DNA from 4 places in the Streptomyces sp. NPDC001153 genome. Region 3 is predicted to be linked to each of the others. Evidence: riboswitches for the same ligand, from Rfam matches in the RefSeq annotation. Region 3 holds a riboswitch; each other region holds the start of a gene.
What was found. Region 3 has a riboswitch for cyclic di-AMP ahead of ACWDEN_RS19875 (C40 family peptidase). Riboswitches for the same ligand answer to the same signal wherever they lie in the genome.
Positions count from the first base shown of each region.

Region 1: it holds a riboswitch for cyclic di-AMP, as region 3 does, so the genes downstream of both, ACWDEN_RS23625 (M23 family metallopeptidase) here and ACWDEN_RS19875 (C40 family peptidase) in region 3, are expected to answer to the same signal.
Region 2: it holds a riboswitch for cyclic di-AMP, as region 3 does, so the genes downstream of both, ACWDEN_RS40225 (M23 family metallopeptidase) here and ACWDEN_RS19875 (C40 family peptidase) in region 3, are expected to answer to the same signal.
Region 4: it holds a riboswitch for cyclic di-AMP, as region 3 does, so the genes downstream of both, ACWDEN_RS22625 (transglycosylase family protein) here and ACWDEN_RS19875 (C40 family peptidase) in region 3, are expected to answer to the same signal.

Region 1 covers NZ_JBSFJZ010000020.1:146,668-149,846, forward strand. The annotation lists gene ACWDEN_RS23615 (HPr family phosphocarrier protein) at 27-308, shown strand; gene ACWDEN_RS23620 (GntR family transcriptional regulator) at 457-1,143, opposite strand; gene ACWDEN_RS23625 (M23 family metallopeptidase) at 1,343-2,086, opposite strand; cyclic di-AMP (ydaO/yuaA leader) riboswitch at 2,099-2,261, opposite strand; gene ACWDEN_RS23630 (M16 family metallopeptidase) at 2,500-3,179, opposite strand, start outside.
Region 2 covers NZ_JBSFJZ010000051.1:46,334-49,512, forward strand. The annotation lists gene ACWDEN_RS40215 (dihydrofolate reductase family protein) at 1-761, shown strand, start outside; tRNA gene ACWDEN_RS40220 (tRNA-Met) at 841-914, opposite strand; cyclic di-AMP (ydaO/yuaA leader) riboswitch at 1,200-1,344, shown strand; gene ACWDEN_RS40225 (M23 family metallopeptidase) at 1,354-2,379, shown strand; gene ACWDEN_RS40230 (aldo/keto reductase) at 2,450-3,179, shown strand, end outside.
Region 3 covers NZ_JBSFJZ010000016.1:77,804-80,982, forward strand. The annotation lists partial or broken gene ACWDEN_RS19870 (tellurite resistance/C4-dicarboxylate transporter family protein) at 1-229, opposite strand, end outside; gene ACWDEN_RS19875 (C40 family peptidase) at 723-1,913, opposite strand; cyclic di-AMP (ydaO/yuaA leader) riboswitch at 1,921-2,092, opposite strand; gene pcrA (DNA helicase PcrA) at 2,355-3,179, shown strand, end outside.
Region 4 covers NZ_JBSFJZ010000019.1:98,686-101,864, reverse strand. The annotation lists gene ACWDEN_RS22635 (DUF899 family protein) at 1-98, opposite strand, end outside; gene ACWDEN_RS22630 (transglycosylase family protein) at 399-1,490, shown strand; cyclic di-AMP (ydaO/yuaA leader) riboswitch at 1,673-1,845, shown strand; gene ACWDEN_RS22625 (transglycosylase family protein) at 1,850-2,542, shown strand; gene eno (phosphopyruvate hydratase) at 2,891-3,179, shown strand, end outside.

The DNA of each region.
Region 1 (3,179 bases), on a different contig from region 3:
CCCTGAAGACTGAAGGGCAGCAACACATGGCTGAGCGCCGCGTCAACGTCGGCTGGGCCGAGGGCCTCCACGCCCGTCCCGCCTCCATCTTCGTCCGAGCCGCCACGGCCGCAGGCGTCCCGGTGACGATCGCCAAGGCTGACGGCAACCCCGTCAACGCGGCCTCCATGCTGGCTGTCCTGGGCCTGGGCGCCCAGGGCGGCGAGGAGATCGTCCTCGCCTCCGACGCCGAGGGCGCCGACGCCGCCCTGGACCGTCTGGCCAAGCTGGTCTCCGAGGGCCTCGAGGAACTGCCCGAGACGGTCTGAACACCAGCGCACTGATACAGCGGAGCCGCCCCGCCCTTTTCTGGGCGGCGCGGCTCCACCGTTTCCGGACTCATTGCGCGCACACCGGAATTGAGGCAGCGGAAATACTTCGCGACCGAATACCTCTTCTTTGTATACGGCGCCCGTGTTAATGCCGAAGGCCCGACATGTTTACGGCATGTTGCGAAGTCCTCACACGCTCGGCGCCCCCGGAAAAACGCAGCCGGTGCGCGGCGGTCGCGCGCTCGGTGTGCAGCGCCGTGACCGCCCGCGCGCGCTCGCCGTCGCCGCGCGCCACCGCGTCGACGATGGCGCCGTGCTCCGCCCAGTACTCCACCGGGCTCGACGGCGCCTCCACCGCGTACATCCAGGAGATCTTGTGCCGCAGCTGGCTGAGCATCGCCGTCAGCGAGGGGCTGCCCGAGGCCTGGGCGAGCGTCTCGTGGAACCAGCCGCCCAGCGAGCGCAGGTCGCCGCTGTTGCCGCTGCGGGCCCGCTCCTGGCCCAGCCTGACGAGGCCACGCAGCACCTTCAGATGGGCCTCGGTGCGCCGCTGCGCGGCCCGGGCGGCCCCGAGCGGCTCCAGCAGCAGGCGCATCTCCAGCAGGTCGGCGGCCTCCTGCTCGGTCGGCTCGGCCACGCACGCGCCCGCGTGCCGGCGGGTCACCACGAAGCCCTCGGCCTCCAGGGTGCGCAGAGCCTCGCGGACGGGGACGCGCGAGACGCCGTAGCGGCGGGCCAGGACTTCCTCGGTCAGCCGGCCGCCGCGCTCGTAGACACCCGCGACGATGTCGTCCCGGATGGCCGTGCACACCGAGTGCGCCGGAATACGCATGACCGACCTCCGCCTTAATCCCCGTGAAACGTCGACGATGGACGCCTGTTCCGTGACTCTATTCCAATGAGCCGGAATTTCCGACGGCGGGCCGGAATCCATGGATATTTTTTGGTCAGCGGATCGGGTGGCGCCCGTGAAAAGACGGCGAAAGCCCCGGCTCGGTGAGCCGGGGCTTCGCATGCAGTGCGACGAGGCGTCAGACGTTCACGCCGTGCTTGCGGAGGTAGGCGACGGGGTCGACGTCCGAGCCGTAGTCGGGGGTCGTACGGGCCTCGAAGTGCAGGTGCGGGCCCGTGGTGTTGCCGGTCGCGCCGGACAGGCCGATCTGCCGGCCCGGGGTGACCTGCTGGCCCACCGAGACGCCGATGGACGACAGATGGCCGTACTGGGTGTACATGCCGTCGGCCATCCTGATCACGATCTGGTTGCCGTACGCGCCGCCCCAGCCGGTGGAGACGACCGTGCCGGAGCCGACCGCGTGGACCGGGGTGCCACTGGCGGCGTGGAAGTCGATGCCCGTGTGGCGGCCGGAGGACCACAGGGAGCTGCTGGCCTGGTAGCCGGTGGAGACGTAGGAGTCGGCTATCGGGGCGACGAAGGCGTTCAGGCGCTCGCGCTCGGCCTCCCGGGCGGCGCGGGCCCTGGCCTCGCGCTCCTCCTTCGCCTTCCTGGCCGCGGCCTCCTCGGCCGCCTTCTGCTCGGCGGCCCGCTGCTGCGCGGTGGCCTGTGCGTCGATGTGCTCGGCGACGTCGTCGCTCACGGCGAGGACGGGCGTGAGGCCGGTCTGCTCCACCGTGTTCTCGGCGGCGAGCGCCGGGGAGGCGGCGAGGGTGCCGATGACACCGGTGGTGGTGAGGGCCGCGACGCCTGCCGCCTGAGCGGTGGTGCGCTTGACCCGGCCGGGCTTGCGGTGCTTCCCGGTGGCGCACATGAACGCCATGGAGTGGCTGGTCCTTTCCTTCCCTCTCGCCTACCGGGTTAGCTGACGGGTTCGGAGCAGGAAGGTCTCCTACGGACTCCCTCGCGCTGGCGCGGGCGCCCGATTCACCCCAGGGACTGCGTGGGTCCCCGGCTCCCCTGGCTCGCGCCGTACGGGGACTCGGCGATGGCTGTCCGGTGCCGCGGGTGCGGCGCACTGCCTACCGACGAACAGCCCGGACGACGCTACGGAAGCCTGCTTCGAACCCCAAACCGATCCGGGCCTTTGTAGCGCATCCCACAGGGCAGACAGGCAACCTCCGTCTCAAATCGGGCATCTGGAGAAGGGAGTGGAACAGCAGGGGCCCTGACGACGAGTCGGTCGTCAGGGCCCCACGCGCGTGTGCCGTCACTCAGCAGCCGTCCCTACGGGGACTACTCGGCCGCCACCACGGTCACTTCACCGATCCCCAGCGCCTCCACCGGTGCCTTGATCTGGGCGGCGTCACCGACGAGGACGGTCACCAGACGGTCCACCGGGAAGGCGTTCACGACGGCCGCCGTGGCCTCCACCGTGCCCGTCGCGGCCAGCTGCTGATACAGCGTCGCCTGGAAGTCGTCGGGCAGGTACTGCTCGACCTGGTCGGCCAGCGTGCTCGCGACGGCGGCCGCGGTCTCGTACTTCAACGGCGCCACCCCGACGAGGTTCTGCACCGCCACGTCCCGCTCGGCGTCGGTCAGCCCGTCCGCGGCGAGGGTGCGCAGCACCTTCCACAGGTCCTCCAGCGCCGGGCCGGTGTTGGGGGTGTCCACGGAGCCGCTGATGGCGAGCATCGAGGCGCCCGTGCCGTCCGGCGCGGACCTGAGGACCTGGCCGAACGCGCGCACACCGTAGGTGTAGCCTTTCTCCTCGCGCAGGACGCGGTCCAGGCGGGAGGTGAGGGTGCCGCCGAGGCAGTAGGTGCCGAGCACCTGGGCGGGCCACACACGGTCGTGCCGGTCGGGGCCGACGCGGCCGATGAGCAGCTGCGTCTGCACGGCGCCGGGCCGGTCCACGATGACCACGCGTCCGGTGTCGTCGGCGGTCACCGGCGGCACGGGCCGCGGCTCGCCCG
Region 2 (3,179 bases), on a different contig from region 3:
CCGACGTCGTCCCGCTCGGCCCCGGCCTCGACTGGCGGGCCCTGCTGTCCCACCTGCACGACGTGCGCGGGGTCGGACGGCTGATGGTCGAGGGCGGCGGCACGGTCCACACCCAGCTGCTCCAGCTGGGGCTCGCCGACGAGCTCCAGCTGGTCCTCGCGCCGCTGTTCGTCGGCGACCCGGCCGCGCCCCGCCTGTTCGGCCCCGGCGGCTACCAGGCCGGCCGGCTGCGCCTGACCGAGACCCGCCGGATCGAGGACGTTGTTCTCATGCGCTACGAGCCCACGGCCCCCGGCACGGGTGCCGTCGCCACCGCCGCCGACCGTCACTGGCTGCGCACCGCCTGCGAGCTGGCCGCGCTGTGTCCGCCCTCGCGGACCGCGTTCAGTGTGGGGGCGGTGGTGGTCGCGGCCGACGGTACGGAGCTCGCGCGGGGTCACTCGCGCGAGGGAGACGACCCAGTGGTCCATGCGGAGGAGGCCGCCCTCGCCAAGCTCGACCCGGCGGATCCGCGGCTGGCCGGCGCCACGGTGTACAGCAGCCTGGAGCCCTGCGCCCGGCGGGCCTCGCGGCCCGCGCCCTGTGCCGAGCTGATCCTTCGGGCGGGGGTGCGCAGGGTGGTCACGGCCTGGCGGGAGCCGGACACGTTCGTGGACGCGGCCGACGGGAGCGGCGTCCTGGCGAAGGCGGGCGCGGAGGTGGTCGTCCTGCCCGAGCTGGAGGGCCCCGCCAAGGCGCCGAACGGGCATCTGCTGGGGTGAGCCCGCCCCGGCCCGTCCCGTACAGGGGCGGAAAGCACTCAGGGCCGGAATCCCATGGATTCCGGCCCTGAGTCTTCAGTAGCGGGGACAGGATTTGAACCTGCGACCTCTGGGTTATGAGCCCAGCGAGCTACCGAGCTGCTCCACCCCGCGTCGTTGTGTCTCTACTGTACACCACCCGGTGTGCCGCCCGGCGCCACCTGATCGTCTTCACCCACAGTGACCGGACGGACGCCCTCCGCATAACATCTGAGTCACCATCAAAAACGCCGAGACTCCTGAGCGGCGGCCAACTCGCCCCATTTGCCGCACTCCTGGCCGGTAAGTCCCGCTCGGAAAAGGTTAATGATCAAGCCGAACGGCTTGGAAAGTGACTCGCAGGTCTATTAACGTTCGATAACGCAGCGCGGTCGTCCCAGCCGCCACAAGAGGCGGCTCCGTGCGCACGCGCCTAATCCCGCAAGGGAGCCGGGGAACCACCACCTTGGGGTGAATCGCGCGGATACCGGCCGGTATACGCGCGTAGGAGACCTTCCTGCTCCGAACCCGTCAGCTAACCCGGTAGGCGGAGGAAGGAAAGGAGTACGCCCGAGTGGCGTCCAACCGGCCCGCCCCAGAAGCCCCGTTCGTGCCCCCGCAAGCCCAGCCGGAGACCTTCGGCTACGGCGCCTACCGCGCCGAGGAGGGGCCCTGGGAGGAGTGGAACCCCACCGAGGACTCCGTCTCCCCGGTCCGTGGCCGGCACCGCGTCGCCAAGCAGCGCGGCGGCTTCGCGCGCAGCTCCACCGTCCTCGGCGTCGGCGTGATGGCCGCGGTCGGCGCGGGCGGCATGGCCAGCGCCAACACCGGCAAGCCGCCGGTCTCCATATCCCTGCCGGACCTGAACTCCGTCGAGCACATCTTCGGCGGCTCCTCCGACACGCCCCAGGCCACCGCCACCGGCCTCAGCAAGGTCGGTGTGACCACCGACAGCGCCGGCGGCGGCAACGCCGGCGAGGCCCTGCGCAACCGGATCATGGCCCAGGCCGAGCAGCAGCAGAACAAGGCCGACAGCAAGGCCACCGTCGCCGCGATCGCCGCGGCCGACAAGCAGACCGCCGCCGCGGCCGCCAAGGCGGAGCAGGCCGCCGCCGCCGAGGCCGCCGACGCCAAGGCGAAGGCGGAGGCCGACGCCAAGCAGGCCGCCGAGGCCAAGCGGCTGGCCGAGCTGGCCAAGGAGTACACGCTGCCGGTCGTCTCGTACACGATCACCGGAACCTTCGGGCAGCCCGGCGCGATGTGGTCCTCCGGCTACCACACCGGCCTCGACTTCGCCGCCCCCACCGGCACCCTCATCAAGGCCGTCCACAGCGGCACGGTCACCCAGGCCGGCTGGGCGGGCGCCTACGGCTACCGCACCGTCATCACCCTGGACGACGGCACCGAGCTGTGGTTCTGCCACCAGTCCTCGATCAACGTCTCCGTCGGGCAGAAGGTCTCCACCGGCCAGGTCATCGGCCGCGTCGGCGCCACCGGCAACGTCACCGGCCCGCACCTGCACCTGGAGGTCCACCCGAACGGCCAGGCGACCGCCATCGACCCGGCGCCGTGGCTGCGGGACAAGGGCCTCACCCCCTGACGCCTCCGTTCGGGCGATCCTGACGCCGGTGGTGGAATGCGGTCATCCACCGCCGGCGTTGGCACAGAGCATGACCTCTCTGCGCACACTCGGCTCCTCCGACCTCCAGGTCTTCCCGCTCTGCCTCGGCGGCAACGTCTTCGGCTGGACCGCCGACGAGGACACCTCCTTCGCCGTCCTCGACGCCTACACGGCGGCCGGCGGCAACTTCATCGACACCGCCGACTCCTACACGGCGTGGATCGAGGGCCACCGGGGCGGCGAGTCCGAGACGATCATCGGCAAGTGGGTCAAGGCCCGCGGCAACCGCGACCGCGTCGTCATCGCCACCAAGGTCAGCCAGCACCCCGAGTTCCAGGGCCTGTCCGCCGCCAACATCAAGGCCGCCGCCGACGCCTCCCTGCGCCGCCTGGACACCGACTACATCGACCTCTACTACACCCACTTCGACAAGCCCGAGATCCCGGTCGAGGAGATCATCGGCGCGCTGGACGAGCTGGTGAAGGCGGGCAAGGTCCGCCACATCGCCGCCTCCAACATCAGCCCCGAGCGCCTCAAGGCCTCGCTCGAGGTCTCCGACCGCGAGGGTCTGGCCCGCTACGTCGCCCTCCAGCCCCACTACAACCTCGTCTCCCGCGACACCTACGAGGGCCCGCTGCAGGACCTGGCCGCCAAGGAGGGCCTGTCCGCCGTGCCGTACTTCTCCCTCGCCGCAGGCTTCCTGACCGGCAAGTACCGCCCCGGCACCAAGGTCGACAGCGCCCGCGCGGGCCGGGCCCAGGAGTACGCGGAGACCGAGC
Region 3 (3,179 bases):
GGCTCTCCGCCTCGGTCACCCAGCGCTCGCGCTCGCCGACCAGCCGCAGGACGAATGCGGCGGCCAGCGCGGCCCAGGCGACGCCCGCCATCGCCAGCACCACCCGTGAGACCGATTCGGCGCCGGTCATGCGCAGCCCCACCGACACCACGCCGGTCGCCATCACGGCGGCCCCGGCCGCAGGGGACCGCTCCGCCCACCAAGCGCGCAGACCTGAGATGCCGGGCATGCGCCCGATGCCAGGCAGCCGCGGCGTCCCTGCCCTAAGGGCACGCGCGCGTGAAGAGCGAAAACGCCGGTACGCGCGCGTGGTGGCAGGGAGGTCGCACGTGTGCGTGGTGGCAGGGGAGGCCCGCGCGGGCGTGGGGAGGCAGGGGAGCCCCGCGCGGGCGGGGGAGACAGGGGAGGCCGCGCGCGGGCGTGGGGGCGGGCGAGGCCGAGCGTGTCCGGAGGCAGAAGGGCCACGCATGTCCGGCGGCAGGGAACGCGGCAGCGAAGACTGCACCCGGGCATCGGCGCAGGAAAGACCGGCACGCGTGTGCGGGAATCAGCGGTCCGGGTGGCGAGGCTCAGGGCGTCGGCAGGGCGTGCGTGGGCGTGTGGATCCGGCGGCCCCGGGCACGGGAGACCACGACTCCCGCACGCGCGCGTGCACGTGCACTGCGGTGGCACGCGCGCGTGGAGCGGGAGGGGCTGGGCCGCGCCGGTGGTCCGGGGGGCGGTCAGCCCGGTCGGACCACGCTGTGGATGATCGACTCGCCGCCGTAGTAGATCGACTCCTCACGGACGTACGCGCCCGGCTTCGGGGCGTGGATCATCATGCCGTTGCCTATGTAGATGCCGACGTGGCTGATGTCGTCGTAGAAGAAGACCAGATCGCCCGGCCGCGCGTCGGCGAGCGAGACCGTGGTGCCCGCGTTGACCTGGTCGTACGTGGTGCGCGGAAGCGTGACGCCGGCGGCTCTCCAGGCGGCCTGGGTGAGGCCCGAGCAGTCGTAGGAGTCCGGCCCGATGGCGCCCCACACATACGGCTTGCCGATCTGCGCGCGGGCGAAGGCGAGCGCCTTCTCGGCCTTCGTGTCGTACGAGCCGGTCGTCGTGGACCCGGTCGAGCCGGAGCCCGTCGAACCGGATCCGGATCCGGACCCCGTGGGCGATGACGACGAGGAGGACGACGGTGACGACGAGGCGGCCTGCTGCTGAGCCGCCTGCTGCTTCGCCAGCTCGGCCGCCTTGCGCGCCGCCTCCTGCTGCTTCTCCCGCTCGATGGCGGCCAGGCGCGCCTTCTCCTGGGCCGACAGCTGCGACAGCAGCTCGCGCGCCGAGGCCAGCTTCTTCTGGACGGTGGCCTTGGCGGTCTGCAGGTCGTGCTGTGAGTCGGTCAGCGTCTGCAGGCTCTGCGCGGCCTCCCGCCGCTGCTTCATGGTCGCGGCCTGCTCGCCGATGTAGTCGTCGACCGCGCTCTTCTCCCGCGAGGTCAGCCGGTTCATCAGCTGGGTCTGGTCGAAGTAGTCCTGCGGGTCGTTGGCCAGCAGGAAGGTGGCCGTGCCGGGAGCGGCGGCACCGGTGCGGTACTGCGCCGCGGCGAAGGAGCCCAGTTCCTCGCGGGCCTTGTTGAGGCGTGCCGTGCGCCGGGCGACGTCGTCGCGCAGGGCGTCGACGCGGCCCCGCTGTCTGACGGACCGCTCCTTGGCCGCGTCGTACTTCTCGGTCGCCGACTCCGCCTGGCGGTACAGGTCGTCGACCTTCTTCTCGACCTCCTCCAGGCTCGGCTTGGTGCGATCGGTACTCGGGGCGGCCTCTGCGGTCTGCGAGAGCACGGCCATGGAGGTGAGGGCGGCGGTGGCGAGGGCGGGGGTGCGAAGGCCCGATCCGATGGATCCGCCGGGGCGCGTCTTGCGGTGCGACGCCAAGGGAGGCGACTCCTTCCAATGGGCCGCCTACCGGGTTAGCTGTCGGGTTCGGGCGGTGGTTCGGAAGGGTTGCCCTACGGCGGCGTCCCGGGTGGGAGCCGGCCGATTCACCCCAGAGGTCGGTGGGTCCCCGGCTCCGGGCGCCCTGCGGGGCACACCGGACTCGGCGGAGGCCGTGCGGCCCGGCGAGGTTCGCCGGTAGGGGTCGTACGGCCCGCACGCACGCTAGCCAACTCGTGTGACTCCTGTGAAGGTTGGTGCGTGATATGTCCGATACATTTTCGTGACCTGGGGCAGGTTTCGCTCCTGTGTCATCGGGCGGTTCCGTTGTGTGAGCAGGCGGAGGCTCATTCCGCGGTCACGATCAACTCTCTTCCGGAACCGGCCATGTTCCGGGGACTGCGACCGGTTGTCGGTGGGGCGCCCTAGACTCGGAGAGCGATGAGCAGCCTCTTTGACGACAGCTTCCTGGCGGACCTCCAGGCCCCTCGCGGGCACGAGGAGGAGCCCCCGCCGCCGCCCGACGACGATCACGCTCCGGAGCCGCTTCCGGACGATCTGTTCGGCGGGAAGTTCGACGCGCCGCCGGACCGGGACGCGTACTACCGCGACGGCGCCCCGCGCCCCGCGATCGACTCGGCGGCGCTGCTGGAAGGGCTGAACGACAACCAGCGGGCCGCGGTCGTGCACGCCGGTTCCCCGCTGCTCATCGTGGCCGGCGCCGGCTCGGGCAAGACCCGCGTGCTCACCCACCGCATCGCCCATCTGCTCGCCGAGCGGCACGTGCACCCGGGCCAGATCCTCGCGATCACCTTCACCAACAAGGCCGCGGGCGAGATGAAGGAGCGTGTCGAGCAGCTCGTCGGCCCGCGCGCGAACGCGATGTGGGTGATGACCTTCCACAGCGCGTGCGTGCGCATCCTGCGCCGCGAGTCGAAGAAGCTCGGCTTCACGTCGTCGTTCTCGATCTACGACGCCGCCGACAGCAAGCGCCTGATGGCCCTGGTCTGCCGCGACCTGGACCTCGACCCCAAGCGCTTCCCGCCGAAGTCGTTCAGCGCCAAGATCAGCAACCTGAAGAACGAGCTGATCGACGAGGAGGACTTCGCCGCCCAGGCCACCGACGGCTTCGAGAAGACCCTCGCCCAGGCCTACGCGCTCTACCAGTCGCGCCTGCGCGAGGCCAACGCGCTCGACTTCGACGACCTGATCATGACGACGGTCAACCTCCTGCGCGCCTTCCCCGACGTCGCCGAGCACTACCGC
Region 4 (3,179 bases), on a different contig from region 3:
TCGCGGTGGCGCATGAGTTCGATCTCGGCGCGGCGGAGCTCCTCGCGGGCGGCGAGGTAGTCCGCCGGCTCTCCGGGCAACCGGGTGTGCCGCAGCATCGTGTCCTCCTGGAGGGGAACTGGATGGGAAGCCCCCGGGTCGGGGCGAGCCCATGGTTCCGGCCCGATCGCGCGCCAGGCGTGAGGCGCCGCCGTTCCCGACGGGTGACAAAGGGCGCAAGAGGGGACGAACGGCCGCCGCGCAGGCGGAAATGACAAACCTTCAACTTCGTGATCTTCACGTGATCTGCGCGGCATGAACTTGTGACAAGTGATCGTCTGCCGATACGTTCACCCATCAGTGTGGCGGCCCCGCTTCGGTCGCCGCGCCGGTCCTGCTGTCGCACGAAAGGCTTCCGCATGCTCTCCGGGAACGGTCGTCACCGTCGCCCCCGTCAGGCTCCGGCTCTCCTCGTCGCGGCCGGCGTGACCGGCTCCGCCATCGCCATCCCTCTGCTCGGCGCCGCCAGTGCCAACGCGGCCGACGGCACCACGTGGGACAAGGTCGCCGAGTGCGAGAGCGGCGGTTCCTGGAGTGCGGACACCGGGAACGGCTACTACGGCGGTCTGCAGATCTCGCTCGGCGACTGGGCCAAGTACGGCGGCACGCAGTACGCCGAGACCGCCGACCAGGCCAGCCGCTCCCAGCAGATAGCCGTCGCCGAGAAGATCCTCGCCGACCAGGGCACCAAGCCGTGGGCCACCTGTGCCCTGCTCTCCGGGCTGACCTCCGACTCCGCCTCGGTCGACGTCGACACCGGCGTCGGCGGCTCCGGTGGTGGTGACGGGTCGCACGGCGCGTCCGGCTCGGCCCAGGGCTCCGACTCGTCCGGTCTGCCGGATTCGTCCTCGCCTGGCTCCGGTTCGGGCTCCGATTCGGGCTCGGGTTCGGACTCCGGCTCCTCCTCCGGTTCGGACTCCTCCGGCTCCTCCTCGGACTCGAGCGCTACGCCGACCCCGAGCCCGAGTCCGAGCAAGGACACCACCGGCACTCCCGGCGCGGCCGACGGCTCCGCCGGAACCAGCACCCCCAAGTCCGACAAGACCGACAAGCCGGGCTCACGCGACAGCGGAAGCCCGCAGGGAGGCGACAGCTCTCCCGTGGCGGCGCCGGGTACCGACAACTCGGACAATTACCAGCAGAGTGGCGGTTCTTGGAGCCTGGTCGACACCGGCGCGCTCAGCAGTGGTGGACGTCACCGCGGCGAGAGCGCGGACGAAAACGTGACAAACGGTCAGAACGCCGCACCTTCCGGCCGTCACGCCGGCCGTGAACCGGGCACCTACACGGTCCGCGAGGGCGACTCGCTCGCCTCCATCGCCGACTCCCTTGGCGTCGACGGCGGGTGGCATGCCCTCTATGTCGGCAACGAGAAGGTGATCGGCGCCGACCCGAACCACATCGCCGCCGGTCAGACCCTGGAAGTCCCTGCCGAAAAGGGCGACGGCTAGCGGCAGTTGACGCCCCACTTCGCCACTGATGTCCGGTTTGGCGAAAGTGTGGGATGAGTCTCAGAAGCCCTGATCGTCTTTGAAATTCCGCCGATCGCATGTCTACGGTCAGGACCGCTCGTCACCACGAGCCCCGGCAGCCGCAACGCCGAATCCTGCCAGCGGTTGCCCGGGAACAGTCGTCGCGTCAAGCGCCGTAGGCAGGAGCGGGGGACCCAAGGTAAGCGCCGGGCCCAGCGGTTGACGCTGGACCGGCTTGGGGTGAAGCCGCGCCTCGGAAAAACGAGTGCGCGGCCGGGCAACTCAACCGGCCCGAACCCGACAGCTCACCTCGCAGGCGTCGGTGAGGGGATCGATCCATGCTGTTTTCCGGCAAGGGCAAGCACCGTCGCCCGTCCAAGGCCGTCCGCGCCATCACGCTCGCCGGTGTCACCGGCGCCGCCGTCGCCGCCCCGCTGATGGCGGCCGGCAACGCCTCCGCCGCCACCGCCTCCGAGTGGGACGCGGTCGCCCAGTGCGAGTCGGGCGGCAACTGGTCCATCAACACCGGTAACGGCTTCTACGGCGGGCTGCAGTTCACCAACTCCACCTGGGCCGCGTACGGCGGCACCGCCTACGCCTCGCGCGCCGACCTCGCCACCAAGGCGCAGCAGATAGCCGTCGCCGAGAAGGTGCTCGCGGGCCAGGGCAAGGGCGCCTGGCCGGTCTGCGGCACGGGCCTGTCGAGCGCCGCGTACAACGGCTCGGCCCCGGCGGCGACCACCAAGAGCGCCCCCGCCAAGAGCACCACCACCCGCTCCACCGACCAGCAGGCCGCCACCCGCTCCACCACGCGCACGGCCCCGTCGGCGAGCAAGACCGTCAGCACCCCGACCGGCAAGAAGGTCAAGAAGGGCGACGGCGAGTACAAGGTCGTCAAGGGCGACAGCCTCAGCTCCATCGCCGAGAAGCACGGCGTCAAGGGCGGCTGGCAGAAGCTGTTCGAGCTGAACAAGGACATCGTCGAGGACGCGAACCTCATCTACCCGGGCCAGCAGCTGCACCTGAAGTGACATCTGGCTCCGAGCGGACCCACAGTGCCCTCACATCCCCGGCCCGCACACTGAAGGCCTCGTGAGGGCCACCCCCGTCCCCACGGACTCCCCGCCCCGGCGCGTGTTCCCCCGTACGCGCCGGGGCGGGGTCTTCTGTTTCCGCGTGCTGTTTCCCCACTCTTCAGCCGGGCCTCACCGGCAGGCCCCTTTGTTCCGTGGGTGAACAATGGGTACCGTCTGCGTGTCCCTCCCGTCCACGGGACGGTCGGTCGGTGGCCGACGGCCCGGGGGCGGTTAGGCTCTAGGCGCAAGGCACAGCCGTAAGGCACACAGCCCCGCACTACCAGCGTCACATCCACGAAGGAGATGCTCGTGCCGTCCATCGACGTCGTCGTAGCCCGGGAAATCCTGGACTCCCGAGGCAACCCCACGGTCGAGGTCGAGGTCGGCCTCGACGACGGCAGCACGGGTCGTGCCGCCGTCCCGTCCGGCGCCTCCACCGGCGCCTTCGAGGCCATCGAGCTCCGCGACGGCGACCCCAACCGCTACCAGGGCAAGGGCGTCGAGAAGGCCGTCCTCGCCGTCATCGAGCAGATCGGCCCGGAGCTGGTCGGCTACGACGCCACCGAGCAGCGCCTGATCGACCAGGCCATGT